3 regions of the Ruegeria sp. YTSC106 genome follow, and region 1 is predicted to be linked to each of the others. Evidence: riboswitches for the same ligand, from Rfam matches in the RefSeq annotation. Region 1 holds a riboswitch; each other region holds the start of a gene.
What was found. Region 1 has a riboswitch for cobalamin ahead of AC2FEB_RS21875 (DUF4198 domain-containing protein). Riboswitches for the same ligand answer to the same signal wherever they lie in the genome.
Positions count from the first base shown of each region.

Region 2: linked by a shared signal. The riboswitch ahead of AC2FEB_RS08030 (DUF1636 family protein) and the one ahead of AC2FEB_RS21875 (DUF4198 domain-containing protein) in region 1 are both predicted to bind cobalamin.
Region 3: linked by a shared signal. The riboswitch ahead of AC2FEB_RS01055 (DUF1636 family protein) and the one ahead of AC2FEB_RS21875 (DUF4198 domain-containing protein) in region 1 are both predicted to bind cobalamin.

Region 1 covers NZ_JBXWMI010000025.1:8,046-18,176, reverse strand. Annotated here, with positions in the region: gene AC2FEB_RS21890 (ABC transporter permease) at 1-328, opposite strand, end outside; gene AC2FEB_RS21885 (sugar ABC transporter substrate-binding protein) at 437-1,456, opposite strand; gene AC2FEB_RS21880 (ROK family transcriptional regulator) at 1,711-2,835, shown strand; cobalamin riboswitch at 2,962-3,160, shown strand; gene AC2FEB_RS21875 (DUF4198 domain-containing protein) at 3,293-4,078, shown strand; gene cbiM (cobalt transporter CbiM) at 4,085-4,696, shown strand; gene AC2FEB_RS21865 (NikL family nickel/cobalt ECF transporter subunit) at 4,693-5,268, shown strand; gene cbiQ (cobalt ECF transporter T component CbiQ) at 5,268-6,047, shown strand; gene AC2FEB_RS21855 (energy-coupling factor ABC transporter ATP-binding protein) at 6,044-6,694, shown strand; gene AC2FEB_RS21850 (hypothetical protein) at 6,799-7,011, opposite strand; gene AC2FEB_RS21845 (hypothetical protein) at 7,088-8,086, opposite strand; gene AC2FEB_RS21840 (hypothetical protein) at 8,079-10,131, opposite strand, start outside.
Region 2 covers NZ_JBXWMI010000004.1:291,880-302,010, forward strand. Annotated here, with positions in the region: gene AC2FEB_RS08025 (SLC13 family permease) at 509-2,365, shown strand; cobalamin riboswitch at 2,592-2,798, shown strand; gene AC2FEB_RS08030 (DUF1636 family protein) at 2,891-3,265, shown strand; gene cobW (cobalamin biosynthesis protein CobW) at 3,267-4,322, shown strand; gene cobN (cobaltochelatase subunit CobN) at 4,328-7,621, shown strand; gene AC2FEB_RS08045 (ferredoxin-like domain-containing protein) at 7,618-8,739, shown strand; gene AC2FEB_RS08050 (precorrin-8X methylmutase) at 8,739-9,368, shown strand; gene AC2FEB_RS08055 (precorrin-2 C(20)-methyltransferase) at 9,365-10,093, shown strand; gene cobJ (precorrin-3B C(17)-methyltransferase) at 10,090-10,131, shown strand, end outside.
Region 3 covers NZ_JBXWMI010000001.1:232,311-242,441, forward strand. Annotated here, with positions in the region: gene AC2FEB_RS01025 (ABC transporter substrate-binding protein) at 1-70, opposite strand, end outside; gene AC2FEB_RS01030 (LacI family DNA-binding transcriptional regulator) at 291-1,322, shown strand; partial or broken gene AC2FEB_RS01035 (GH1 family beta-glucosidase) at 1,325-2,626, shown strand; gene AC2FEB_RS01040 (glucokinase) at 2,603-3,652, shown strand; gene AC2FEB_RS01045 (carbohydrate kinase family protein) at 3,693-4,619, shown strand; gene AC2FEB_RS01050 (D-lyxose/D-mannose family sugar isomerase) at 4,636-5,301, shown strand; cobalamin riboswitch at 5,406-5,600, shown strand; gene AC2FEB_RS01055 (DUF1636 family protein) at 5,699-6,055, shown strand; gene AC2FEB_RS01060 (ABC transporter ATP-binding protein) at 6,052-6,828, shown strand; gene AC2FEB_RS01065 (ABC transporter substrate-binding protein) at 6,841-7,791, shown strand; gene AC2FEB_RS01070 (FecCD family ABC transporter permease) at 7,793-8,803, shown strand; gene AC2FEB_RS01075 (inositol monophosphatase family protein) at 8,827-9,606, opposite strand; gene AC2FEB_RS01080 (GcvT family protein) at 9,873-10,131, opposite strand, start outside.

The DNA.
Region 1 (10,131 bases):
ACATTACCATGATTGCCCCGACGCTAAGATCGATACCTGCCGTCAGGATGACAAGGCTTTGCGCCGCAGCCACGATCCCGACAATCTGAACCTGCTGCAGGATCAGGGTCAGCGCAAATGGCGAGAAAAACTTGGAGCCCAACAATACACCGAAAATGACGATGGCAGCCACAAGAACGATCAACGGCACCAGAGAGGGGTTCACATGCAGAAAATGCTGAACCGTTCCGACAAACCCGCGGTGGTGATCGTCAAATTCGGCAATCTGTTCCGGGCTGCCTTGTGCAGCGGCTTCGAAGTCGTCTGATCGTCGTGAAGTATCGGACATAAAGGTTCCCCCAAAGCGTCAGGTCACTGACGACTCTAGCAAGTTTTCGGGCGAATGGGTGGCTTGAAAAGCGGAAGGCCGCCCTCTGCGGCCCTCCGGGTGATCAGGTCAACCCCAGCAGAGGTCCATGCCTTCTTTGACCGAGATTGACTCGACGCCATCAGCGGCCTTGTCCGTTACAAGCGCCACGCCGGTGTCAAAGAAATCCTTACCGGGTGTGTTTTCAGGTTTTACACCTTCGTCCGCCCATTTCTTGACGGCCTCAACCCCCAGTGATGCCATCAACAGCGGGTATTGCTGCGACGTTGCGCCGATAACACCATCAGCAACGTTTTGGACGCCCGGGCAGCCTCCGTCCACGGAAACGATGAGTACGTCATTTTCACGTCCGATGGCTTTGAGCGCTTCATAAGCGCCTGCCGCCGCAGGTTCGTTGATGGTGTGAACAACGTTGATCGTCGGATCCTTGGCCAGTAGGTTTTCCATCGCGCGGCGACCTCCTTCTTCGTTGCCGGCAGTGACATCACTCCCGACCAGACGGGGGTCATCTTCATCGCCGATCACGTTCGGGTCTGCCAGATCAACACCGAAGCCCTGAAGGAAGCCCTGATTGCGCAGCACATCCACTGTCGGCTGGCTGACGGCAAGATCCAGTGTCGCGATTTTGGCGTCGTTGGCGGCGTCGCCCAGCGTGGCTTTGGCCCATTGTCCAATCAACAGCCCGGCAAGGAAATTGTCCGTGGCGAACGTTGCGTCAGCCGAGTCAATGGGTTCCAGCGGCGTATCCAGAGCGATTACCAGAACCCCTGCATCCCGCGCCTGCTTCACAGCCGGAACGATGGATGATGTGTCCGAGGCCGTCAGCAGAATGCCTTTGGCGCCGTCCAGAATGCAGGTCTCAATGGCTTGCACCTGCGTTTCATGGTCACCGTCGACCTTGCCCGCAAAGGCTTTCAGCGTCATTCCCAGCTCTTCCGCCTTCGCTGTCGCGCCCTCCTTCATTTTGACAAAGAACGGGTTGGTGTCCGTTTTGGTGATCAGGCAAACAGTTTCACCTTCCGCCATTGCACTGCCAGCCATGGCAGCAGCTGCCAGCGCTGTCGCGCCCGCAAGTCTTGCAAGTTTCATCGATAATCCTCCCAGTTTTTCTAATGCCCATGAGGGCACGAGAGCGATCAGGCAAAAATAACCTGATCCCATGAGAAACCATCACAAGAATCAAATATTGAGTCAATAAATAACTCACTCTTATTTATTATTGACAGGGCGGGTCGGCTTTCTCATTCTCAAGCAAGAAAGGGGTGGTCGTGCCTGAATATTCATCTCAGACAAACTCGATTGGCTCGCACGGGTCAGAGGTGCGCGGAACGAACCAAAGCGGCATGCGGGCCCGAAACGAACGCCTTGTGTTATCTCTTGTCCGGCGCCATCAGGCCCTTGCGAAGTCCGAAATCGCGCGCATGACGGGACTGTCGGCACAAACGGTTTCCGTCATTATGCGTCTATTGGAAAAGGATGGGTTGCTTCTGCGCGGTGAACCGGTTCGCGGGAAAGTCGGGCAGCCTTCTGTTCCCATGCGCCTTAATCCGGATGGTGCGTTCTTCTTTGGGCTTAAAGTCGGGCGCCGCAGTGCCGAACTGGTTTTGACTGACTTTGTCGGAAATGTGCGGCAACGAGAGAGGCAAACCTATGACTATCCAACGCCGAATGCCACTTTGGATTTTTCCAGGGAGTGCCTTGGGAAAGTGATGACGTCCATGTCACCTGAGTCCAAAAGCAGGATCGCGGGGCTCGGAATAGCTATGCCCTTTTACTTGTGGGACTGGGCGAAGGCTTTGCAGGTTCCTCAGGAAAAAATGGACCCGTGGCGCGCGTCGGACTTAAAAGCGGACCTGGCTCTCAGCTGCAATATGCCAATTTTCCTTCAAAATGACGCGACAGCGGCCTGTGGTGCGGAATTGGTTTTTGGCCCGGCTGACGGGCCAAGAGATTTTTTGTATTTCTACGTCGGCTTCTTCATTGGCGGCGGGGTGGTCCTCAATGGCTCGATCTTTTCTGGTCGGGGAAATGCAGGCGCGCTCGGTCCTTTGCCTGTTCCTGATGACGCTGGCGGTGTGAAGCCGCTGATTGACGTGGCCAGCCTTTATGTGCTCGAGCGTGCAATCACGACAGCAGGGGCAACCTCGCATTCTTTATGGGAATCGACCGAGCATTGGGATGTGCCAAAAGCTCAACTGGAGAACTGGTTGAATAAGACCGCGAGCGGGATTGCCTATGCGATTGTATCATCATGCAGTCTAATCGACTTTGAGTGCGTAAAGATTGACGGCTGGATGCCGCCGGACATCAAGGCGCATTTGGTTGAATTGGTCGAAAACAAACTGTCCGAGGTTAACCTGACCGGTCTTGAGCGCCCTTTGGTGGTGGCGGGGGCCGTGGGCCCGGATGCGCGCTCGCTGGGCGCAGCAAGCTTGCCGTTGTCGGAAAGGTATCTTTCAGAAGCCTAGAAGTGTATTTCCCCTTCTTCCACTGATGCTTACCGAAGCACGTCAAACCACACCAGACTTCCCAGGTTCATAACTTTTTCGACCGCCATCACAATTGATCGTTGACGGAGACTGGGATTGTCTGGCAAGCCGCTGGACATGTCCGGTTCCGGGGTGCGCTCTGGAATCAATAGGGAATGCGGTGCGGGCTCAGGCCCAATTCCGCAACTGCACCCGCAACTGTAAGCGGCGAGCAGGGCTGAAACGCCACTGGGGTTTTCCCGGGAAGGCCAGTCCGACGCTTTGACCCGCAAGTCAGGATACCTGCCGGGCATGTGCCCCCATAAGGGGCGCTCCTCATCGGCGACGGGATGTGCGTCGGACCAGGATGCCTGAAAGGGCAATTTGGCGTTGGATGTCCCGCAGTCAAAGTGAATTTCGCACCGGGATTGGCGCGACGGGACAAGGACGACTGTTCATGAAAAAGCTGCTCAGTGCAGCCGCTGCCGCGATGGCACTTCCTGCCATGGCAAATGCGCATTTCCTTTTGGAATACACCATCGACACCATGATCGAGAAACCCGGCGATGTGCCGGTCAAGCTGATCTTCTGGCATCCGTTCGAGAACGGTCATGTCATGGATATGGAAAAGCCGCAGGAATTCTATGTGATCCACAACGGCAAAAAAACTGATTTACTTGATACGCTGGAACCTGTCCGCTTCACCGGTGGAGAAAACGAGGGGGCGGCGTTCAAAGGCAGTGTTCCTGTCAAACGTTCGGGCGATTACGTGCTGGTGACGGTTCCTCAACCTTATTATGAGGAAGCCGAAGACATCTATATCCAGCAGTTCACCAAAGCGTTCCTGAACCGCAACGCATTGCCGACCGACTGGATGAACCCTGTGGGTCTGCTGACCGAGATCATACCGCTTAACAAGCCGACCAACATCATCGCGGGTTCGACCTTCACGGGCCGTGTGATGGCTGATGGTCAGCCGGTTGCAGGTGCTGAGATCGAGATCGAGTACATGGCCGCCGAACCTGGCATGGAGAGCTCGGCCGCTTCGACACCGAAGGTGTCACCAATGCCGGGTGGTGCCGTGGTCGCCATATCGGACGACAACGGGTACTTTTCGTTTGGCGTTCCAAAAGCCGGTTACTGGGGTTTCGCAGCACTAGGTTCAGGTCCAGTGACCGAACATGAGGGTAAAGAACTTAGTCAGGATGCGGTCATCTGGATCCGCGCCTGGGATCTGGAGTAGACCCAAATGCACATCGTCGACGGAGCCCTTTCCAACCCGGTCGTGGTCGGCGGTGCCGTCGCCGCTGCGGGTGGGATTGCCATGGGCCTCAGGTCACTGGATCTTGACCGCATCCCCACTGCCGGAGTGTTGTCAGCCAGTTTCTTCGTGGCATCGTTGATCCACGTACCCATTGGTCCGTCATCGGTACATTTGATCCTCAATGGCATGGCTGGACTGCTGCTTGGCTGGGCCGCATTCCCGGCTTTGTTCGTCGGGCTTTTGCTGCAGGCGGTCTTTTTCGGCTTTGGCGGATTGACGGTGTTGGGGATCAACACCGTCAATATCGCTTTGCCCGCGGTGGTGGCCGGATTGTTGTTTGGTCGTCTGATCGCGCGTGGGACGCCTTTGCAGGGTGCGATCTGGGGTGGCTTGGGCGGCGCATTTGCCATTGCGGCGACGACCGGCATGGTCGCGACTTCACTGGCACTGTCGGGGGATGAGTTCCTGCCCGCTGCCAAGCTTGTTTTCTTTGCACATATACCTGTCATGGCCATCGAAGCGATTTTGACCGGGTTCGCCGTTTTGCTGGCGCGCAAAGTCAAGCCCGAGCTGTTTGTCAGAGGAGCGACCACATGAAGCATCTGGTTATCACACTGGCTTTGTGCTGTGCGCCTTTGCCTGCGCTGGCGCATAAAGTCATAGCCGGTGTTTTTGTGTCCGGTGATGCCATAGAGGGTGAGATCGGTTTTTCCAGCGGCGATATGGCAAGCGATACCGAAGTCATTGTTACTGGCCCGGATGGGGCAGAGCTGGGTCGCACGGTGACGGATGCAGACGGGTTTTTTATCTACACTCCGAACTCAGCCGTGGCGCATACATTCTTTGCTGACCTGGGCGCCGGGCACGTGGCCCAGGTTACTATGCCTGCAGAGGACGTCGCGCAGATTATGGGTGTTGTCGCAGAAAAAGCGGACAGCGCAACTTCGGCGACCATGGCCCAGACTGTCGGTTCCGCGACTTCACTAGGCCAAGAGGAACGACAGGTTATCGCAAAGGCCGTTCGTGACGAGTTGCGCCCGCTCAGGCGCGAGATCGCGGCCTATCGCGAACAGAATGACCTGCAAACCATCCTTGGCGGGATCGGGTACATCGTTGGTCTGTTCGGTCTGGGCTTTTACATGGCGGCGCGCCGCAGGCTGGCGGCCTGATGGCACACGTCCTGGGGCACCAAGAGAAAACACTGGCCGAAGCCGGTGACGGGCCTGAAGGTCTGATCAACCTGCTGGATCCCCGGATGCGGATCGTCATGGCAGTTGCTTTTGCAGTCGTTACCGTGGCGCTGTCAGCCCTCATTGCGCTTTGCGCGGCGTTGACCGTGTCTCTTTCGCTTTTGATGATTTCACGCTTGCCGTGGCGAAAGACGTTGAAGCGAATGGCCATGATGGATGGATTCATCCTGTTTATGCTGATCCTGCTGCCCTTTTCCATGCCCGGAGATCTGATGTTCACGCTTTGGGGGTACCCGGCAAGCTGGCAAGGCTTCTGGAAAGCGGTCCAGATTTCTTTGACCGCCAATGCCGTGATCCTGTCCCTGCTGGTGTTGGTTGGCACGATGGAGCCGGTCACTCTGGGTCACGCCTTGCATCGTCTGCGTTGCCCTGAAAAGCTGGTTTACCTTCTGATGTTTACAATTCGGTATATCGAGGTGTTGCGGGAAGAGTATCTGCGCTTGCGCGCCGCCATGAAGGTGCGCGGTTTTCGGCCAGCGACCAACTGGCACACATATCGCAGCTTTGGTTACCTGGTGGGCATGATGCTCGTGCGCGCGATCGAAAGATCGGAACGCATTCTGGCCGCGATGAAGTGCCGGGGGTTTTCCGGACGTATGCCGTTGCTTCAGGAATTTGACCTGACCCGCAGAGACATTGTGTTTGCTGCTGGATTCAGCGGTCTCTGCCTGGGTCTGATCATTCTGGAATTCGTATGACACTGATCGCGCTAGAAGACATCTGTTTTTCCTACCCCGGCCAGCCACCCGTCCTCGACGGGGCAAGCCTGAGCCTGAATGCCGGGCAGCGCCTGTCTCTGACTGGTCCGAACGGTGCGGGAAAATCGACGCTCCTGCGCATCATACTTGGGTTGCAGCGCCCGAGTTCTGGCACCGTCACCGTTTTTGGTCAGCAACGCGTGGAGGAGGCGGATTTCCACGAAGTGCGCCGCCGGGTGGGGCTTGTATTTCAGGATGCGGACGATCAACTGTTCTGTCCGACCGTCGCCGAAGACATCGCCTTTGGGCCGCTCAATCTGGGCAAGACACGCGACGAAGCGCTTGCCATTGTCGATAAAGTGCTTGGCGATCTGGACTTGATGCACTTAAAGAACCGCATCACGCACAAATTGTCAGGCGGCGAAAAACGGCTGGTGACACTGGCGACAGTTCTGGCGATGGATCCCGAAGTTCTGTTGCTGGACGAACCGACGAATGCGCTGGATACGAAAAACGAAGCGCGCTTGCTGGAAATCCTGCGAGCGTTGCCACAGGCGGTTCTGCTGGTCAGTCATTCGCCGGCGTTCCGCACGGAACTGGCACCGGATGCACTGGACCTTCGCGACGGGAAGCTGGTGCCGGCCTGACCTGTTCTCGTGGCAACCAGATACAGTGGTTTCAGAAATGCTATCACGCCGCCTGAGCCAAGCCATGAAGCCGAAAGCGAACCCTGTGGGTCGTCAGGCCTGGACTATGTCCGCTTTCGGCTCATCAGCCCATATCTGACAGCCCATGCCCGAAAGGATCCGCGTCTGCGCCTGTCCTGTTTCACAGGTTGTTTGGATTGTGCACCGCCTTTGCGATTGAATTCGAATACGTCGATTACCCGCTCGGCGCAGCCACAGGCTTCGCCCATGCCGACTTTGGCGAAATAGAACTTCTCGAAACGCTCCGGGTTTTGCATGGCTGACCTCCTTATTGCATTAAACCCCTTGAAGGGAGTCTTGCCAAATCACTTTCATGCGTTTCAAGCAGCCGCGCTATGGTGCGGCAAATTCGTTTCCTGTCCAGACATTGTCCAGTTGATTGAAGACCGGTGAGGTAATGAGCATTTCAGCGGAATAAAGCAGTTGCAGCTCGTCCGCAAACCGCGTGACGCCCGGCACAAGCCCGGTGATATTGCGCCATTCTGCCCAAGTTCCGGGATTCGACAGGCTGGTCGGATTGCCGGGATCAGCTGTCTGGTGCCACCCGGCGGCGTTCAGTAGTGGCGTGAGCGCAAAGCGCGCATCATTGCTGTCGACCTCGGAACAGGCTGCGGCATCGCATTCCCAACTCGTCCAGTCTGCCGCCGCGATGGTTCCGGCGATCGGAGCGGTGGCGTCGATGACCCGAACCAAAACCTCGAAACCGCCACCAGCAGTCGGGCGGCTAAGCGACAGGGGATCGGTTGCCACGGCGTGTAAAGCCGCAGTTGGCGCCAGGCTGAGTGTTCGGCCGATCAGAGCCAGCTGCGCAGAGCCGTCTGTTGCGGGTGCAGACCCCGCAGCAGGCAGTATCCTGACAGGTGTCAAAATCGGAACCGCGCCACCGCGGATCGTGATTTCCTGCACCGCATTGTCAAATGCCGGAACAAAGTCGCTGCGGATCGTATAGGTCAACGGGAAGCTGGGTTGTTGTGGCCCCGCAGGTCGGGCACCGTCACGTGTGACAAAGGACAATGGTGGAACGGCACCGGGCTGTGGCAGCGAAATCTGCGGCCCTGCTATGCCCAGCGCGGCCGCGATCATTCGTGAGCGCTGTTCGGCCTCTCCATATTCGCTCAGCAGATTTAAGTAGCCACCGATCTCGGTGATGTTGCGCGGGGCAGGGATGCGGGATGGGGCAATGTCGCCAGCGATGGCCAGCCTGTGGGCTATAACCTCTCGGGCGCGCTGTATCGCCGGAGAATTGGTGGTTTCAAGAATATTGATGATGGCCTCGGCAAGGCTTTCATCGATGCCCGGTTCGGGGGTTGCATTTGTGCTGGTGTCACTCATCGTCGTCCTCCGCAGGGGCGCTCAGGCCATTGAGGAAATCCAGAACGGATTGGCTGCCGGCCTTGGTTGCGCTGCCGTCATCCGCATCCGTATTGGCTTTGGTAAAGGCCCCGAAAAGCTTGGCCAGAAGCAACGTGTTGGAAGGATTGGCCAGAGCCGCAGCACCACCGGGGAAATCCTTGAACAGGTTTTGAACGAAACCGGCCCGGTTGCCATCCGGTTGCCCGCCAATCAGCGCTGAAACTCCGGAAGCGTTCTTGGCGATATCCTCAAACCCCTTGAGCTTTGCGGCATTGTCGGCAGCTGTCTTTTTCTTCTCGGCGGCCTGCTTTTTGGCTTCTTCTTCTTTGCGGGCCGTAGCGATCTCTTGCCCCTTGCCCGCAAGCTCAGTGGCCTTGCCGACAAGCTCTTTGGTCAGATCCGTCGCCGTGTCTATGGCCTTGTCCCGACCGGCGGCGACCGATTGCGTTTCAAGGGCCAGTTGCGCCTGTAGCTCCTTCAGACCTGTCAGATCGGTTCCCGCCCGCGCGAGATCAGGCGCGGCCTTGAGGATTTCGGCCAGTTGCGAAGTGGGCACGGCCTGGCCTGTGCCAATGTCCCCACCTGCGATGGTGAGCGTGTTCGAAGGTTGATTGGCCGGCAGGTCTGATGGCGCACGGGTGCCAAAGATTGCATCGCTGTCCGCGGGTAAGACCGGCGTGTCACCAACCGGAGGTGGCGTCGGGCTGTCCTGCCAGTTCCAAAAGCGGCGATGGTCGATCATCTCGCAGGAATTGCAGCGGCCCAGTACGGCCTCGCCTAAAAGGCCTCTGGTCGGCAGTGAGATCGTGCGGCGCGGTGGTCGGAAGTCTTCCCGATGGAAGGCCAGCAGACTGTCCTGAATGTCGCCGGTCCGCATCTCCATTCTGTCGGCCAGATCGGGCGGGATCGAGAATGGCATGATCATCGCATTGCCGTAGACGCCTAACACCTTGTTTTGGACCGTGCTGAGCAGTGATATCTCGCTTGAAGCGTCATCCAACCCGCCATCCGGCACGCCAATCGTGAAACGCTCCAGCAGGATGGCGCGTTCTTCATCCGTCATACTGGCCCAGATCACGCGGGAGTAGCGAACGGTGTCGGCCACGATATGTTGATACATTTCTTCGATCCGCCGTAGATCACGACGCGACAGCACGTCCGGCACTTCCTGTACGGAATAGGGCAGGGTTGCAGGCAATGCCTGGAATGTGTTGTCGTCAACGATGGTCTGTGCGTCTTCGTTCATGCGCGCCTCAAACTCGCTGATCATTGGCGCGCCGACCAGATCGTCGAAATCCGAACCCGAAATCGTCGTGTGAAGGCTCCGGTTGATGTTGCGCGTGGCGCGATCCAGATCATCGGCATCTTCTAGGTTTGAGATATGCTCCCAAATGTTGAAGATGTTGATCGGGTCGGGGCCGGTATAGAATGAGTAGGCAAAAGAGCCCGTCCGCCTGCGCAACTCGACGCGGGCGATGTCCGAACGTTCGACCGAGCGGGGCAAAGCCACGGATCCGGTATAAGTCCGCCGATTCGTTGGATCGCGGCGCGCGTCAGCCAGCCGAACCAGCAAGTTTTCACGTGTCTCGGCAGGCAAGTCATGCAGGTTGTCGATGTCAATCGGCGATCCGGTCAGAGGCACCGGTCCGACGCGGTCGCCATCCTGAGTGAAGATCACGGCGGAAATGTCATCGTTGGGCATAAAAGTGCCCTGAGCCTCAAAACTGACGATGTCCTGCGCGACACCCGGAGCATTTTGCGGAGATGCGTCCTTGTCGGCATAAAACTCTTCCAGCAGTTTGAGCGCGGTGCGGAATCTGCGACGGTTTCGGAACACGCGGCGGAAAACGTCTGCGTGGCGCAGGATCACTTTGTATCGGTGCAGCAACCCGGACCGGTTGACATTGCCCGGCAATTGATCGCCTTGCCCCAGGCGGCGAAAGCGGATGAGTTGCATTGGAACGAAGACCACCAATTGCACCCCTTCGATCCGCGTTTCCAGGGAAAAGTCGCGCAGAACTTCG
Region 2 (10,131 bases), on a different contig from region 1:
GGTAAATTGTGTACGGCGTTAATTGCACTTTGGATCAAAATTCCCCGCGCCGCCCTAATCTGGGATGATAGGCAACGCGGGGACTTAGTCTGGTCATGGGACTGCCCAGACTAAATGGGGCAAGTGTGTTACGGGTCGTGTCGCTGGTTGGATCAAACTGTTGCAATTTGCGTTCACCTGCATTTGAGGGCGCTGTTCAACCAGCCAGTTCTTAGTTTTCCAACAGAACTTTTGCCAGCATTCCGTTTGTGTTGAACCGTCGGACCCATGCATACCGCCCGCTTAAACGTTCGACGCGCTGAACCGCGTGCGGGACACCACGACCACAGGGTTTGGTGTTCGTCAAACGAGGTTTTTACCATTACTCAAACCGCCATTCTTGGAGAAATATTATGTCTCGAAGTGAGTGAAAAACGAAACTTCATGACAAGGCGAGAAGGATGAACTAGGAATCTAACAAAGAAAAAGTTCTGGACGTATTGTGGAACACATTGCCTTTACCTTTGAGATGGGGGTCGTTTGTACCCTTCTGGCTTTCACCGTTTTTTTGTTCGTCTCCGAGATCATCAGGATCGACCTTTCCGCCATATTGGTTCTGGTTCTCATAGGCTTGCTCAGCTACGCGCCCGGGCTGGGAAATCTGGCGGATGTAACCCTTCTGTTCGACGGCTTCGCATCCAATGCCGTCATCTCGATCATTGCGGTAATGATCGTCGGTGCTGGTCTGGACAAGACGGGGATCATGAACAAGGTTGCTGCCGTTATCCTCAAATATGGTGGCAAATCGGAAGGCAGGGTTGTTCCAATCATCTCAGGAACCGTTGGCGTCATTTCTTCGTTCATGCAGAATGTCGGCGCCGCTGCTCTGTTTCTTCCCGTTGTCAGCCGTATTTCTTCGCGGTCAGGTATACCGCTGTCACGCCTGCTGATGCCGATGGGATTCTGCGCCATTTTGGGTGGCACAATGACGATGGTCGGGTCGTCTCCACTTATCCTGCTGAACGATCTGATCCTGACGGCAAATGACAGTTTGCCGGCCTCTCAGAAAATGGAGCCCTTCAGCCTGTTCTCGGTCACACCGATCGGTGCAGTTCTGATCCTGACGGGAATTGGTTACTTTTTGCTGTTGGGACGCTGGGTTTTGCCCGTGGCTGAAGGGCCTGACAATACGGGCACCGGACAAGGGACACAGGAATACCTGCAAAGGGTCTATGGCCTCAAAGCCGACGTGTTCGAAGTCGTAGTGCCCGAGGACAGCCCCTTGGTCGGAGAGATTCTGGCCGACATCAACCACGAAAACCACCTGTACATCATTTCCACCTTCTATCGCGGCAAAACCTCGATGGTTCAGGTTTTGACAGCCGAAATTGCGGCCCCGTGTCGGCTGGCCATCGTCGGCCGCCGTTGGGAGGTCGAGACGTTCGCCAAGAAATACGGGCTTACCGTTCTTCCGGATTTGGACATTTTTGTCGAAGAGTTCGCCCCCACCAATGCAGGCGTGGCCGAGGTGGTCGTCACGCCAGACAGCAAGCTGATCGGCAAATGCCCCCGCGAGCTTTTGTTCCGCAAGACCTATGGCATGTCGCTGCTGGCCATTCACCGCGGCGAAGAGACGCTGAGCCATGTCGAGACCGAGGATCACGAATCCACTCAGATCGGGCTCGAAAAGTTTCAGGCCGGTGACATGCTCGTGGCGCATACCAGATGGGACAACCTGATGCGGATCAAGCGCGACCCGGACTTCGTCGTTGTGACAACGGACTTCCCCCAGGACGAACTGAGGCCGCAAAAAGTCGGCTGGGCCCTGGCATTTTTCGCCATTTCGCTGTCATTGATCCTGTTCACGGACGTCCGGCTTTCGCTCTGCCTTCTTACCGGAGCGGTAGGCATGATGTTGACCCGTGTGCTCAGCGTGGATGAGGCATACCGCGCGGTCGGGTGGAACACCGTATTCCTGCTCGCCTGCCTCATACCTTTGGGACAAGCTGTACAGAACACAGGCACGGCTGCGTGGATCGCCCAGCAGATCATGATAATTCTGGACGGCTGGCCGCTCTGGTCGCTGCAAACCGGAATCGCTGTTCTGGCGACTGCTTTTTCTCTGGTCATGTCAAATGTCGGGGCCACTGTCCTGCTGGTGCCTTTGGCGGTATCGATTGCGATAGCGGCTGGTGGGAATCCATCGGTTTTTGCACTGACCGTCGCCATTTCCACATCGAACAGCTTCATCATCCCAACCCATCAGGTAAACGCATTGATTATGGGTCCGGCAGGATACAAGGTGATGGATTTCGTGCGTTCCGGCGGGATCATGACTGTGCTGTTTCTGGTCGTCTCTCTGCTCATGATCAACGTCATTTACTAGCGCGAGAGGATCCGGGGTGTTCGGCGGTCTTTTCCCACCATCGTGACAGGTTCTGTCCAGGCACCCGCTCACCACAGTGTACGACCCTGGCAGAGATACCGTTCGTCGCCGGGCTCATCTCAGGCTGTACCCCGCACGACATGCCGCCCATCGACGCCCACAGGTCGCTTTCTACTCCTCCGCATCATTGTTACGCGCGACTCGCTTGACAAGCAGGCCAGCGGTGCCGCATGTCCCTTTCGTTGGTGTCGGTGACAGCCGATGAAAAGGGAATGCGTCAACGGTCATGCCGCCAAACGCAGCCGCCCCCGCGACCGTGAACGGAGAGGATGCCCAATGCCACTGGCCCAAAGGCCGGGAAGGCGGGACATCCGACAGAGGCCCTCCTCTGGCATCCGCAAGCCGGGAGACCTGCCAACAACCGAAGTTGAAACCGGGCGGGGTGTTCCGGTGTCGGGTCCGTGACCAATCGTGGCCCGCATGAAACCCCGTCCCCCGCGAAGAGGATTTGGGGGGATGAGAGACATGACCGAGACCACACCAGTCGAGTTGCTGGTCTGTACCACCTGCCGTCGCGGCCTGCCTGTCGAAGATGACGCGCAACGCCCGGGCGCTTTGTTGCACAAGGCCCTGGAACAGGCTGACCTGCCCGACGGTGTCACCCTGAAAGCCGTAGAATGCCTGTCAAACTGCGATCAAGGTTGTTCGATCGTATTGCGCGGCGGGCCGGGCCGCTGGACATTCGTCTATGAAAACCTGAGCGAAACAGATCATGTCGACGTCATTGTCGACGGTGCGACCAAGTATCTGGCCACTGAAGATGGTTTGGTGAAATGGCGCGAACGCCCCGAACATTTCCGAAAAAACTGTGCCTCGCGCATTCCCCCGATTGGAGCCTGACATGTCGAACCTCGAAAAACTCCCCGTCACAGTGATCACCGGCTTTCTGGGCTCGGGCAAGACCACTTTGGTGCGTCATCTGATGCAGAACCCGCAGGGCAAGCGCCTTGCTGTCGTGGTCAACGAGTTCGGCGATGTAGGCGTCGATGGCGACATCCTGAAATCCTGCGCCATTCCCGATTGCCCGGCGGAAAACATCATGGAACTGGCCAATGGCTGCATCTGCTGCACCGTGGCAGATGATTTCATTCCCACCATCGAGGCCCTGATGGCTCTGGAACCGCGCCCGGATCACATCCTGATCGAAACCTCGGGACTGGCGCTTCCCAAACCATTGCTGAAGGCGTTTGACTGGCCCGACATCCGCTCGAAAATCACCGTGGATGGCGTGATCGCCCTAGCCGATGCCGAGGCTGTAGCCGCCGGTCGCTTCGCGCCCAATGTCGAAGCGGTGGATGCCCAGCGCATGGCCGATGACTCGATCGACCACGAAACGCCCCTGTCCGAGGTGTTCGAGGATCAGATCTCCTGCGCCGACATCATCCTGCTGACCAAGCCCGACCTCGCCGGCCCTGAAGGCGTGGTAAAAGCACGCGAGATCATCGCCGCCGAGGCGCCGCGTCCCCTGCCCGTGGTCGAAGTGGCCGAAGGTGCGGTGGACGTTCGCGTTGTGTTGGGTTTGGAAGCCGCCGCCGAGGATGACATGGACGCCCGCCCTTCGCATCACGACGGCCACCATGATCACGAGCATGACGATTTCGAAAGCATCATCGTCGAGTTGCCCGAGCAAGCCGATCCGACCCAACTGGTGGCCAAAATCGAACGCCTCGCCAATGAGCTGAACATCCTGCGGGTCAAAGGGTATGCCGCCGTTCAGGGAAAGCCCATGCGTCTGTTGGTACAAGCCGTGGGTGCGCGGGTACGTCACCAGTATGACCGTCCGTGGGAACCCGGCGAAGAGCGCCGTTCGCGTCTGGTCGTCATCGCCGAGCATGACGACATCAAAGAGGCGGAAATCCGCGAAATCCTCGTGGGTGTGCGTGAGGCTGCCGAGTAAGACCCATGCACGTCGTCTTCCGCGAAAGCCACGGGCTCGAGGAAACCGAGACCCCGACCGATCTGGGCCAGAGCCCAGCAGAACTGGTGGTGCTGTCTTTCTCGGACAGCGACCTGGGTGCTTTCGCGGCGGGCTGGCATCGTGGTGGCGGACCGGATGGGCGAATGCCGACCCTGCGGCTGGCCAATCTGACAGCTTTGAAACACCCGCTGTCCGTTGACACCTATGTCGAGCAGACGCTCGAGGGCGCCAAGGGCATTCTGATCCGTCTGATCGGTGGCGTGCCCTACTGGTCCTACGGCCTGCAGCAGGTTCTGGCACTGGCGCAGGCCAAAGGCATCGCTCTGGCCGTCCTCCCAGCGGACGGGCGCGAGGATACGCGGTTGGATGACTATTCCACCTTGCCCGTCTCGACCCTGCGGCGGCTGGCGCATCTGTGCGATACCGGCGGCGAGGTCGCGGCACAGGCCGCACTGGCACAGATGGCTCTGGCGGCAGGGCTTTATGCCGGTCCGGTGATGGGCGCCAAGACCTTGCCCGAATGTGGCGCGTGGTGTCCGGGTCGCGGCGTAATCCCGGTGGAAACCGCGTTCGAAGATAACGCTAAACGCATCCTCGTCACCTTCTACCGCGCTTACCTGACCTCGGCAGACACCGCCCCGATCGCCACCCTGATCCGCAGCCTGCGGGCCCGTGGATTCGAGGCGATGGGCCTGTTTGCCCCGTCGCTCAAGGCGCCTGTGGCCGCCGACTGGTTGCGGGAACAGGTTGTTGCGCTGAAACCATCGGCAATTGTCAATGCCACTGCCTTCTCGGGCAAAGGTGCGTCGGGAACATCGCCTCTGGACGCAGCAGATGTGCCTGTGTTTCAGGTCGCTCTCGCCACCTCGCGCCGCAAAGCGTGGGCCGAAGCAGAACGCGGGCTGTCCCCCGCCGATCTGGCCATGCATGTGGTACTGCCCGAGGTGGATGGGCGGATCTCGGCGGGAGTCGCGTCTTTCAAGGAACCCGGCAAACGCGATCCTCATCTGGAATACGCGCGCTTTGCACATCGGCCCGAACCGGACCGGATCGAAGCGATCATCGACCGTGTCTCGGGCTGGCTTGCACTGAACGATAAACCCAAGGCAGATCAGATTCCCGCGCTGGTCCTGTCCACTTATCCCGGCAAAGACTGGCAGATGGCCCATGCGGTTGGCCTTGACGCGCTGGCCTCGGCCCAAGCGATGCTGTCCGATCTTCGCGAAGAAGGCTATGACATCGCGACTGGCGAGCCGATTGCCGACACTCTTCTGGACGCACGGATTTCGTGGGCGCTCGAGGATTATCTGGATGCGCTTGCGGATTTGCCCGAGACCCTGCGCACCGATCTGCACACCGCATGGGGCGCGCCCGAAGATGATCCGGCCTGTGCCGATGGGGTCTTTTATTTCACCGCACTGCGACGCGGCAAGGCGCTGGTCGCGCTGCAACCCGAACGCGGCACGCCCGAGCTGCGTGATGACGACTATCATGACCTCTCGCGCACCCCGCGCCACAGCTATGTCGCCTTCTATTTGTGGCTGCGCAAAGGGTTGGGCGTGAACGCGCTGATCCACATCGGGGCACATGGAACGCTGGAATGGTTGCCCGGAAAATCGGTCGCTTTGTCTGCTCATTGCTGGCCCGAGGCGCTGATCCGCGATCTGCCGGTGATTTATCCCTTTATCGTCAATGATCCCGGTGAAGCCGCGCAAGCCAAGCGCCGGATTGGAGCGGTCACGCTGGGCCACATCCCGCCCCCGATGAAGGAAAGTGGCACGCCGGATCGGATGGTCCGGCTTGAATCGCTGCTGGATGAGTTTTCGAACGCCGACGGGCTTGACCCCAAACGCCGTGACCGCTTGCAGGAAGATATCCGTGATGAAGCGCAGGCCATTGGCTTGGAAAGCGATCTCGGCCTTGATCAGGCAACCTGCACCGCCGAAGCGATCACACGTATCGACCGCTTTGTCTGTGACATCAAGGAAAGCCAGTTTGGCGACGGGCTGCACATCTTCGGGCGCGTGCCCGAGGTGACGGGCAATTTCGATCCGGCCCCGTCGGCCCACGCTGAACGCGACGCGCTGATCAAAGCGCTCGGGGGCAAACGGATCGATGCCGGGCCTTCGGGTTCACCCTATCGTGGTCGGTCAGATGTTCTGCCCACCGGGCGGAACCTTTACACCACTGACCCGCGGTCGGTTCCGACCCGTGCGGCCTATGCGCAGGGTGTGAAACTGGCCGAGGAACTGGTGCGACGCCATCTTCAGGAAGAAGGCGATTACCCAAAAGGGCTGATCGTCGATCTGTGGGGGTCAGCCACCATGCGCACGGCGGGCGAGGAATTTGCCATGGCCTTGCACCTGCTGGGCGTCAAACCTGTATGGGACAAAGGGTCCGAGCGGGTTTCCGGCATCGAGGTTCTGCCGATCACTGACCTGAGCCGCCCGCGCCTGGACGTGACCTTGCGGGTGTCGGGCCTGTTTCGGGATGTTTTCCCGACGCTGTCCGCTTTGTTTGGCCAAGCGGTTCGCGCATTGGCCGCGCGTGATGAGGCGGCGGACTGGAACCCCTATGCCGGGCAGGAGCCGGTGGCGCGGGTCTATGGACCTGCGCCCGGAAGCTATGGCGTCAACATGACCGAACTCTCCGAGGTGTATACCGACGAGGCCCGTGCACAGGCAGGTGAAGCGTGGCTTGAGGCCAGCTCTTTTGCATTGGAAGGCGAACACATATCACAGGACAAGGACGGTATCACCCAACGCGTTGCAAATGCGGACAGCTTTGTCCACTTGCAGGACCTGACCGAAACCGATCTTCTTCTGGCCAACGATTATGCCACACACGAAGCGGGTTTTGCCGCCGCCAAGAAGATCGCCGGCGGAACCGCGCAGCTGTACCATCTGGACAACACAAATCCGGAAAATCCTCGTGCCCGCACCTTGCCTGAAGAAATCAGCCGTGTCGTCCATGCCCGCGCCACCAATCCCGGCTGGATCGCCGGGATGCAACGCCATGGTTTCCGCGGAGCCGCTGAAATCGCAGCGACGCTGGATCATATGGCCTCATTCGCGCATTTGTCCGGCACGGTCGCAGCACATCTATTTGACCTCTACCACGATGCCACGCTGGGCAACGCAGAGGTGGACGCGTTCCTGCAAGAGGCCAATCCCAAAGCTCGTCAGGCCATGCAGGACCGGTTCCGCGCGCTGCTGGAGGCCGGGCTTTGGAACACGCGCCGGAATTCCATCCGGGCCGATTTGGAGAAATTGAGATGAGTGCACCAATTGTTCAGGGCTGGTGCCCCGGCGCCCATCGTCCGATGATGTCCGGTGACGGTCTGGTCGTCAGGGTCAGGCCCCGGCTGGCGCGTCTGGACGCCGATCAGGCTCTGGGACTGTGCGATCTGGCGGACCGCTTTGGCAACGGCTCGATCGATTTGACCAATCGCGCCAATCTGCAAATGCGGGGCGTGGACGAGGAAGACCACCAGCCTCTGCTCAAAGAGCTTGCCGCGCTGAACCTGCTGGATGCGGAACCCGGCATCGAAATACGCCGCAATATTCTGGTTACACCGCTCTATCAGGCGGGCGATTTGACCGCTCGGTTGACCCATGAACTGATTGGCCGGCTTGCGGACCTGCCGGCCCTGCCTGCAAAATTCGGCTTTGCAATCGACACAGGCCCCGAACGTCTGCTGGCGTCGGATTCGGCGGATATTCGTCTGGAAACCGTTGCAGACGGCCTGATCCTGCGCGCCGACGGGTGCGAAACCGGGCGGAGCGTGACCGAGACCGACGCCATTGACCACGTGATTGCGCTGGCAATGTGGTTTTCCAAAACCTACACACCCGAGACACGCCGCATGGCGCGTGTCATCGACGCCCTGCCGCAGGAATGGCAAGGGTGTGCGCCCGGTTCTGTTGGCGCAAAGCTTCAACCCGGCCCCTGTGAACTGGGTGCTCTGTACGGAGCGGCTTTTGGGTCGCTGCCTGCGCGCAAGCTGTATGATCTGATCGAGGACAGCGGTGCTTGCGCCCTGCGCGTCACACCGTGGCGGCTGATCCTGCTGGAAGGCGGGGCGGCGATACCTGCCTCGGCGTTTGTCGAAGATGGAACCGATCCGTTGATGACCACCGACGCCTGCCCCGGCGCACCGTTCTGCCCGCAGGCACAGGCAGAGACGCGCGACATCGCCCGCGCATTGGCTTCGCGTGTTTCCGGACGTCTCCATGTTTCAGGCTGTAGCAAGGGATGCGCCCGCATGGGCCCCGCTGACATCACATTGGTAGGCGATAACGGACGATTTGATCTTGTCAAACAGGGCCGCGCGGGGGATGAGCCCTGCCAGCGCGGGCTTGACCCCCAAACACTCATGACCATGGACTTCACCTGATGCCCTATACATACGAAACCGATGGCGCAGCGATCTACAAGGAAAGCTTTGCCACCATCCGGTCCGAGGCTGATCTGGACCGGTTTGATGCCGATGAAGAGCAGGTTGCCGTTCGGATGATTCACGCCGCGGGTATGGTCGGACTGGAAGAGTTCGTGCATTTCTCGCCCGGCTTCGTGCAAACGGCCCGTACTGCATTGGAAAACGGTGCACCGATCCTGTGTGATGCGCGCATGGTCAGCGAAGGCGTCACCCGCTTCCGCCTGCCCGCCGATAACGGGGTGATCTGCACCCTGCACGATGAACGCGTACGCCCGCTGGCCGCCGAGATGAGCAACACCCGTTCCGCCGCTGCGCTGGAGCTGTGGCGGCCGCATCTGGAGGGCGCGCTGGTCGCCATCGGCAATGCGCCCACCGCGCTTTTTCATTTGCTGAACATGCTGGAAGACCCGGATTGCCCGCGCCCTGCCGCGATCATCGGCTGCCCGGTAGGCTTTGTCGGTGCGGTGGAATCCAAGGATGCGCTTTGGGAAGCCCAACCGGTGCCGTCCTGCATTGTCAAAGGCCGTCTGGGCGGCAGCGCCATCACAGTGGCGGCCGTCAACGCCATCGCAAGCCGGGCAGAATGAAGATGGGCACCATATACGGTGTGGGCCTTGGCCCCGGCGACCCGGATTTGATGAGCGTCCGGGCGGATCGCCTGCTGCGCAATGCAAAACATGTGGCGTTCTTCCGCAAACCCGGTCGCAGCGGCCAGGCACGCAAGATCGTCAACGGGATGATCCCCGAAGGTGCTATCGAGTTCCCTATGGAGTATCCCGTGACCACCGAGATCCCGGTGACAGATCCGCGCTATAACGAATTGCTGGCTGCGTTCTACGAAGACTGCACCAAGCATCTCAAGGCCCTGTCCGAACAGGGTGAGGACGTGGTTGTTCTGTGCGAGGGTGATCCGTTCTTCTATGGCTCGTTCATGCATCTTTACAGTCGTCTACGCGAAGACGCGCCGGTTGAAGTTGTACCCGCCATTACGGGCATGTCCGGAGCCTGGACCGCGACAGGAGACCCGATCACCTGGGGTGATGATGTTCTGACCGTGCTGGTTGGCACCCTGCCCGAAGACACGCTGGCTGAACGCATGGCTAAAACCGATGCATTGGTCGTGATGAAAATCGGGCGCAACATCGACAAGGTGAAACGCGCTCTGAAGACAGCTGGCCTGTATGACCGGGCATGGATCGTGGAATATGCGCAGATGCCAAACCAGACGGTGACTAAGCTGTCTGAAGCCTGCGAGAAGATCACCCCGTATTTTTCGATCATCGTCGTGCACGGTCAGGGGCGGCGACCATGAGCGGCTGGGTCAAGATTGCCGGTCTTGGGCCGGGTGAC
Region 3 (10,131 bases), on a different contig from region 1:
CACCCTCCGCCTGAACTGATCCGGCTATCAGGGCGAGTGCCGCCGCACCTGCGTAAAGCGTGTTTTTCATCAAATCCTCCTCCCAAGCTATCGTGCGCTCAAAGACTCGCTTTCAAAGCGCTTTGGTTAGTGCGTGTTATCCGCTAACAATAGCTCTCTGTCAACATTTTGCTTCCCAGCGCCAAAATTACTTATACTTTTTGCTTTCCACACAAAATAAGTTGACGGATGCAGCATTTGCTCACAAAACAAAAAAGAGTCACTCAATTGAAGGCGCTTTGAATCGTAAAATGAACCTGAAGCAGCTCTCGGAAGTTCTGGGCCTTTCGCAAACTACGGTCAGCCGGGCGTTGAACGGGTACCCTGAAGTGAGCGAGGACACACGTGCGCGCGTTCAAGCTGCGGCGCACAAACATGGGTACCGGCCGAACAGTCGTGCCAAAGGGCTTGCAACCGGACGATCCATGGTGATCGGCCACGTGATTCCCAGCTCGTCACAACATGAAATGGTTAACCCGATCTTCGGGGATTTCGTCGCCGGTGCCGCAAAGAAATACGCTGAACATGGCTATGACATGATGTTCACCAACGCCGACGACACCTCGATTGAAGAAGCGTATCGGAGTCTCTTTCAGCGGGGCGCGGTGGACGGAGTCGTGCTGCAAGGCCCCAAAGTGAACGAACCACGGATCGAAGTCCTGACCCGCATGGGCGTCCCATTCATCGTGCACGGACGCTCAACCGGCGTCGACACTTTGTATGACTGGATCGATGTGAACAACAAAAGCTCGTTCATGCGTGCCACGCGCTTTCTGATTGACCTTGGCCATCGCCGTATCGCTCTGATCAACGGTCTGGAAGATATGGATTTCGCCCAACGCCGCCGCGACGGATATCTTGAGGCGCTTGGGCAGGCCGGGCTTGCGCCCGATGCAAATCTGATGCGCAGCGCTGAAATGACAGAGGTTTACGGCCACCACGAAACGCAAAACATGTTGCGCCTGGACGCCCCTCCTACTGCGATTCTGTGTTCATCGATGATATCCGCCATCGGTGTGCGGCGCGCTCTGTCCGAAAACGGGCTTGAGATGGGTGCGGATGTATCAGTGATCGCCCATGACGACGACCTGTCCTATTTGAAGAACGGGCAGGATGTTCCTATCTTCACCGCAACGCGCTCGTCCGTCCGGCAGGCAGGTGAAATGGCTGCTGACATGTTGATCCAGCGCATCAAATCTCCGAATGATCCAGTCAAAACTAGATTGCTGGAGGCCGAACTGGTAGTTGGCAGGTCGACCGGCCCTGCGCCCAACAGGTTGTAACCATGAAACACTCACGCGCTGATTTCCCCAAAGATTTCCTCTTTGGTGTTGCCACCTCTGCGTACCAGATTGAAGGCCATGCACAGGGCGGTGCGGGGCAGACTCATTGGGATACCTTTGCGGCGTCGCCGGGCAACGTGGTGCGCGGAGAAAACGGAGACGTGGCCTGCGATCACCTGAACCGGTTCGAGCAGGATTTCGATCTGGTACGCGAAGCCGGGTTTGACTGTTATCGCTTTTCGACCAGCTGGGCACGTGTATTGCCGGAAGGGCGTGGTCAGGTCAATCAGGCGGGGTTGGACTATTATGACCGATTGGCGGACGCCCTGCTGGAGCGCGGTATCCGCCCCTGTGTGACGCTTTATCATTGGGAACTGCCGTCAGCGCTTGCGGATCAGGGGGGGTGGTGCAATCGCGATATCGCGGATTGGTTCGCGGATTATACGCAGGTCATCATGGGTCGGATCGGTGACCGGATGTTCAGCGCCGCGCCGATCAACGAACCCTGGTGTGTCAGTTGGCTGAGTCATTTTGAAGGCCACCATGCGCCCGGTCTGCGCGACATTCGCGCCGCTGCGCGAGCGATGCATCACGTTTTGTTGGCCCACGGCAGGGCCATTCAGGCCATGCGCAGTCTTGGCATGAGCAATCTGGGCGCTGTGTTCAACCTCGAATGGTCCGAGCCAGCAGATGACAGCGCGGAAGCGCGGCTTGCCGCAGATCGCTACGATGCGATTTACAACCGGTTCTTCCTTGCCGGGGTTTTCAAAAGAGAATATCCTCAAACAGCCTTGGTGGGATTGGAACCACACCTGCCCAAGGGCTGGCAGAACGACTTTGAAACCATCGGAGCACAGGTCGATTGGTGCGGGTTGAACTACTATACCCGAAAATTGATCGCCCCGGCGGACACCGCCTGGCCCAGCCTGCAAGAGGTTCCCGGGCCTTTGCCGAAAACGCAGATGGGATGGGAAATTGAGCCCTCTGCCCTCACCCGCTTTCTTATCAGAACAACGAAAGACTATACGGGCGCGATGCCAATCTATATCACCGAAAACGGTATGGCGAGTGAGGCGCGCGTGCAGGACGATGATCGTATCGATTATCTCGACCGGCACCTCGCGGCCGTGCAGGACGCTTTGACACAAGGTGTTCCGGTGAATGGCTATTTTGTCTGGTCGCTACTGGACAATTACGAATGGGCCTTCGGGTACGAGAAGAGGTTTGGATTGGTGGACGTGGATTTCGAAACACTTGCGAGAACGCCCAAAGCGTCTTTCATGGCGCTAAAATCCGCCCTGTCCGAGGGTCAGAACGTCTCTCAGCCGTTAGCGCAACCATTCGGGGCTGTGCATGAGCATTGGAACCTAGTTGCGGATATTGGTGGCACGAACACACGTTTAGGCGTCGTCATGAATGGCGAATTGGCTGATCTTCGGAAACATCCGACGGGGACATTGGAAGACCTGTTGGAGGCGTTCCATGATCTCAGAGACGAAATCGGAACAAATCCACAGGCCGTCGTAGCTGCGGGCGCGGGGCCCGTCAGGGATGGGACTATTCAACTGACCAACGCAAACCTGGATCTCTCGGAGACAGAGTTGGCTAATGCAACAGGAGCGCAGCGCACCTTTGTGATAAATGATTTTACCGCCGCGGCATGGTCGGTGGCCGAGGTGACCCGGTCGGATGTTGCCGTCTTGCAGGGACAGGCAACGCCGCCCGCAGGCACGCGATTGGTTGTTGGCCCCGGAACCGGGCTCGGCGTTGGCGCCTTGCTTTACTCAGAAGGCAGATACCATACGGTTTCCGGCGAAGGCGGGCATGTGGGTTTGTACCCGCGCCATCGCGAAGAAGTTGATATCTTTGAAGCGGCGCGTCGTATCGCACCGGGCTGTTTCTTTGGGGACAGCCTGGCGCTGGAAGCAGAAATGTTCCTGAGTGGAACCGGCCTACCGGTACTGTATCAGGCGGTTGAATTGGCAGCCGGTCAGGCGCGGGCACAGGTGCGCTCTGCGAAAGAAATTCTGAACGATGCCCGCAGCGGCACCGATCTCATCGCCGAAAAAACGGCGCAGATTTTTACCACTCATCTGGGTGCATTGATGGGTGATCTGGCGGTCACCTTGATGCCAGAGGGAGGCGTGTTCCTTGTGGGCGGCGTTGCCGAGAAAAACCGCTGGCTTTTCAGTGACAACTTCAAGGATGCGTTCAACGGCGGCGGCCGCTTCAGCGATTTGCGCCGTTCCCTGAACCTCTACGTGTCTGAACAGGCAGAGTTCGGGATCATCGGCGCAAACAACTTCTGCAAGAACGCGCTGAGACAGTAACCAGACTAACCGAAATCTCTATTCCAAGAAGGACCAAGACATGATCCTGTGCTGTGGTGAAGCGCTGATAGATATGATCTCAGAACCGACCGTGTCGGGTGCGCTGGGTTTTGTGCCACATACCGGTGGTGCAGTTCTGAACACAGCTGTTGCGATGGGGCGTCTGGGCGTGCCGGTTGGAATGCTGACAGGTTTGTCATCGGATATGTTCGGGCAGCAACTGATCGATGCCCTGAAAGCCAGTCATGTGGACACGACGCATGTGATTATCTCGGACCGCCCGACCACGCTTGCCTTTGTACAGCTTTCTGATGGGCACGCGTCTTACAGCTTTGTTGATGAAAACACGGCGGGCCGGATGTTGCTGCCCGAAGACTTGCCCGATCAACTTCCAGCGGTTTCCGCTCTGTATCTCGGTGGTATCAGCCTTGCCTGTGAACCTTCCGCAGATGCTTATGCCGCCCTCCTGGACCGCCACGGTTCTGACCGGGCTGTGATGCTGGATCCGAATATCCGCCCGGGTTTCATCAAGGATCAAACCCGATTTAGAACGCGTTTGAACCGCATGATCTCACGAGCAGATATCGTCAAGGTTTCGGACGAGGACTTGGACTGGATCATTCCGGGTAACGAATCCGAAGCCGCGAAGGCGTCTCTGCTGTTGCAGGCGGGTCCAACCGCTGTCATCGTCACGCGTGGCAGCGACGGGGCGCACGGTTACCTGGCAGATGGTTCAGAAGTCTCAGTTCCTGTAAAGCCCGTTGAAGTGGTCGACACAATCGGCGCAGGTGACACGTTCAACGCTGGCGTCCTGACCGGTCTCAGCCGTGCAGGGCATCTGACCAAATCAGGTCTGCGCGGATTGACTGCGGAAAACTTGCGAACGGCTATGGAACTGGGCGCGGATGTGGCCGCAGTGACCGTATCCCGAGCCGGGGCGGAACCGCCTTGGGCGCATGAGCTTTGATCTTTAGAATGGCACAATGAAACGATCTGAAATCAACCGTATCAAATCTCAGGCACACGCGTTTATTCAGTCCTTCGGTGCCGTGTTGCCACCCTTTGCGAATTGGACGCCAGAGCAAATGCGCAGCCCTCTGGCTGAAACGATTCGCAACCGCGGGCTGGGATGGGACATAACCGATTACGCACAAGGCCGTTTCGACGAACTTGGACTTTTTCTGTTCACTCTGCGCAATGGTGAGGCGAAGGATCTGAAATCCGGGCGCGGGATGCTCTATGCGGAAAAACTGTTGATCTCGAAAGACAATCAGCTTTCTCCGATGCACCGGCATATCGTCAAAGCAGAAGACATCATCAACCGGGGCGGCGGCAACCTCATTCTGGAAATCTATGCGTCGGATCCAAACGGTGGCGTTGACCGCGACAACCCGGTGACGGTCCCCAGCGATGCCTGCCCTGTAACCTTGCAACCCGGAGAGCACTTGCGGCTGAAGCCGGGGCAAAGTGTAACTCTGATGCCCGGCATCTGGCACGCTTTCTGGGCGGAGCGCGGCGATTGCCTTATTGGCGAGGTTTCGACCGTGAATGACGACCGTACGGACAATGTGTTTGAAGAGCCAATCCCGCGGTTCTCAAAGGTCGAAGAAGATGCAGAGCCGGATTTCCTGCTTGTATCGGACTATTGACACCGTTCGGTCCGGGCTGGCGTGAACAGGATAGTCGGCTCAACTATCGCATATCCTTCCACCACCCCACATCGTCTGCCGCTTGACAAGTCTTGCGTAGCCGGACTAGCTGAGCCGGATGGTTCCGTAAGGGATGAAAATGGGAATACGGTGCGGCGCAGGGATGCGCCAAGTCCGTGACTGCCCCCGCAACTGTAAGCGGTGAGCGACGCCACTGTACCACTGATCCGAAAGGGTTGGGAAGGTGGGCCGAGCCTTGACCCGCAAGTCAGGAGACCTGCCATCGCATGGTAAACCAACCCGGGGCGGGGCGTCCCCGAAGGAGGCTTGATGGCGCGTTTGCGTAATATATGGGTATTTGCCTTCTGTCTGCATCTGGCAAACGACGGAGATGGCAATGGCCTGCTATTCTGATCACTACGTTCTGATCTGTTCAACATGTCAGGGGACGATGCCTGCCGAGGCCGCGCAAGACGCACTGGACGCTCAGTTGCCTGACGGTTTTGAAACCCGAATGGTGGCCTGCATGGCAGGTTGTGAACGGGCCATGACCGTTGGATTTCAGGCCGCAGGCAAAGCGCAGTATCTGTTCGGCGACATTAAGACTTCACACGACCTGGCTGCCCTGGTCGAATTCGCGACGCAGTTCGGCGACAGCGACGATGGCTGGACCAGCGCCTCGAACCGTCCTCCTGCCCTCTTTACAAAGACCCTGTCGCGAATACCCGCTTTGCCATCCCGAGGGACGTCATGAGTTTTCTGGTTGCCGAGGATCTGGAGTACTACGCTCTCAATGGTGATATCCTGTTGCAGGACGTGTCCTTTCGTCTTGAAGAAGGATCAATTCTGGCAATTGCCGGGCCGAACGGTGCCGGTAAGACCACTCTGCTGAAACTGCTATGCGGGATCGAAAGGATTGCGTTGGGTGATGTTTGGATTCAAGGCAAAAGCCTTCGCACTCTGTCCGCCCGCCAACGCGCCCGATCCATTGCTGTGGTCGGACAGCAGGAAACGCCCGATGGACGGATGCGGTTGCAAGACTATGTTGCGCTGGGACAAATCCCGATTCAGGGGGAACGATCGACGGCTCAACATAAAGCTGATCTTGAACGGGTGCTGACGACGACCGAACTGTCGCATTTCGCAAACAAACCGATGAGCCAACTGTCGGGCGGTGAACGTCAGCGCGCACATATCGCTCGCGCACTGGCCCAGAATCCATCTTTGTTGTTTCTGGACGAACCAACCAACCATCTGGACCCGGATGCCAAGGGGCACATGCTGTCCTTGGTCGCTGACCTGGGGGTAACGGTCGTCATGATCGTCCATGATCTGGTCATGATCCCGGAATTCGCCAGCCATGTGGCGTTGATGAAAGCCACGCGCCTGACCGGGTTCGGGCCTGTCAGCGAAGTTCTGACCACAGACCGGGTACGTGACACATTTGGTGTGGATTATCTGTGCTTTCAGCACGAAGGCCGCATGATCCCGGCGCTGGACATCCGAAAACGAAAACTGTCATCATAACAGGAGCTAAAAATGATGCACAAACTCTGGCCAGTGGTTGTTTTCACTGGCTTGGCAAGTGGCGCAGCAGCGGAGGCCGTCACGGTTGACAACTGCGGCGAACCGCTTGTTTTTGAAACGGTGCCCGAGCGTCTGGTCGTGCACGACATGAACATGACGGATATGGCCTTTGCGCTCGGCCTTCAGGACAAGATCGTGGGGCTTACCGGAATTACCGGCTGGTACAAAACAAGCCCCGATTTTGATGCTCAGCGTGGCGATATCCCAGAACTTGCCCCCAAATACCCGACCATTGAAAACCTTGTGGCCGTCGAGCCCGATCTGTTCTTTGCCGGTTGGTACTATGGCATGAAACCCGGTGGCGATGTTACGCCCGACACCCTGGAACCCTTTGGTATCAAGACCATGGTCCTGACCGAAAGCTGCGTGCATCTGGACAAGGATCGCCCCGAGGCCAGCATGAACCTTTTGTTTGGTGACGTTCTGCGTCTGGGCATGGTGATGCAGGTCGAGGACGAGGCCGAAGCGCTGGTTGCCAACTGGAAGGACCAACTGTCCGCCATTGAAGCAAAAACAGCCGATCTGGCAAAGCCCCGCGTGTTCCTGCTGGACGGACCGGCCGATGCTCCGTTTACTGCCGGCAAGTTCGCCATTCCCGATGCAATGATCGCAGCCGCCGGTGGCGAAAACGTGACACATGATCTGGATACCAGCTGGGGCCGCACGTCGTGGGAAGCCGTGGCAGCGGCTAATCCGGAATTTCTGGTGCTGCTCGACTATCAGTCCGGCAACGGCGCAGAGGACACCTTTCAGTTCCTGAAGGATCATCCGGTGATGTCACAAACGGACGCGGTAAAGAACGAACGCTGGATTGGCCTGCGTTACGAAGAACTGACGCCCGGCCCGGCAAACATCGAGGCGATCGAGAAAATGGCGAAGGCCATGCACCCGGAGACCAACTGATATGGTCCAATTGGGCCGTTTGATTTTGCTGGGGGCGGTTGTTCTGACCGCCCTTTTGCTGTTGTCCATCGTCTACGGGACCACTCCTATCCCCATGCGCGAAGTTTTTTCAGCCATCGTTCTTGGAACCGGTCTGGTGGACGGAGACATGTCGCCTTTGCACCGGATCGTCTTCGACCTTCGCCTGCCCCGAGCCCTGTTTGCTGCCGTGATTGGCGCGGGGCTGGGCGTCGTTGGTGTTGTTTTGCAAACAACGACGCGAAACGATCTGGCAGATCCGTTTCTGTTCGGTCTGTCCTCTGGTGCAGCTGCTGGCGCCGTTCTGGTGATCACGGTCACAGGTGATGTATTGGGCATCTGGACGTTGCCGTTGGCGGCGTTTTGCGGCGGTCTGATCGCATCAGGCATTGTTCTGGCGCTGGTTCAGGGCTTACGCACGAGCGCGCCTGAAAAACTTATCCTGGCTGGTTTGGCGGTATCCTTTCTGTTTTCCGCGATCACCAATTACCTGATTTTCTCTGGCGACAATCGCGCTGCGCATTCGGTGATATTCTGGATGCTTGGCGGTTTGGGACTAGCAAGATGGGAAACGTTCCCGCTTGTCTTAATCGGATTGGGCCTGATCCTGAGCTATTCACTTTATCGCAGCCGGTGGCTTGACGCACTGCTGACCGGAGATTTTACAGCCTCTTCACTGGGTATTCCCGTTCAGGGCCTGCGGTTCAGTATGTTCTTCGTTGCCGCGTTGGCGACGGCCAGTTTCGTTTCCGTTGCCGGCGTCATCGGCTTCGTCGGGTTGATGGTACCGCATATTGCACGCGGCATCGCCGGAACTCTGCACCGAAACCTGCTGGTCGCCTCAGCCTTCGTGGGCGCAATTCTACTGACTCTCTCTGATATCTTGTCACGCCTTCTTCTGGCTCCGCAGGAGTTGCCCGTCGGAATCGTCACAACGTCAATAGGATCACTTTTTGTCTTCTTGTATTTATTCAAATCTGATCGCGGGAACTAGTTTCCAGAGATTGCGCGACACTTTCATTTTTCAACATTGATGAGGTCAAGCAGTTCGGCATGCAATTCGGGGGTTGCGGCGGAAACGACCGCGCCATCTGAATCGAGGGTCAAAGCGTGCCCCTGCCAATCGGTCATCACTCCGCCAGCGGCTGTGACAAGGGGTGAGACCGCCAGATAGTCATAAGGTTGCAAATCGTAATCCACGACAGCATCGACATGCCCCGAAGCAAGCAAGGCATGGGGGTAACAATCATAGGCAAATCGGCGCGTCTGCCCTGCGGTCATCAGCCGGGTGAACAGGTCAGGATGGTCGCGATAGATCTTGTCCCCTTCATTCACATACAAAACCGATTGATCCAGGCGTGTTGTTTGCGCGACCTGTACCGGTCGCCCGTTCAGGCGGGCGCCGTCACCAATTACACCCAAGTAGGTCTCACCTAAGGCCGGCATTCCGACCAGTCCGAACTGAGGTTGTCCATCCAATAGATGAGCCAAAAGGAATCCGAACAAGGGATGGCCGGACAGAAACGATCGGGTTCCGTCAATGGGGTCAATGACCCACATATGGCGCCCGTCGCCAGCCTCCTGACCGTGTTCTTCGCCAAAGATGCCATGCTCTGGGAAATGCTGATTCAGATAGGCCCGTACTTCTGCTTCAACTGCCTTGTCGGCCAGCGTCACCGGGCTTTCATCCTGCTTGAATTCAACACCTAAAGAACCCCGAAAAAAAAGCATAGCGGACTCCGATGCAATATCAGCAATCTTCATCGCGTGTTCAGTCAAAGCATCTGGGGTTACCATTTCCGGTCCTTTCGGCTGAAGTCATCCGATTTCCGACGGATGAAGGGTTGATTGCCCTGAAAGCTGAATGAGAAGTCATGCAGTTCAGTCTTCAGATTGGCGTGAAGTGTGACAATACTGTAACTTTATCAACTGCTCATAGGTCGAAAACAGCCAGATTCAACGATCTTCCGGACATTCGGGGCGGATTTGCCATGTTAGCATGCTTTCCCTATGCGTTCCGATCGCTGTGTGTTTGTCAGTTGATCAGCTCTTGCACCCTCGGGTCAGATTTTCACCCGGCTCATCTGCGGGTCGTACAGCGGTTGCAGTGTCACTTCGCATGGAACCCTTTGAGTTGCGACATCCAATTCATATGTCCCTGATGTGACGTATTCCGCATCGACGCCCTTTGCGTTTCGGATGTAACCGTAGCCGATCGACTTTCCGACGGTGTAGCCATAGCCGCCCGAGGTCAGCCACCCGACTCTTTCGCCATTCCGATAGATCGTTTCACGCCCCAGAAGAACAACGTCGGGTTCAACC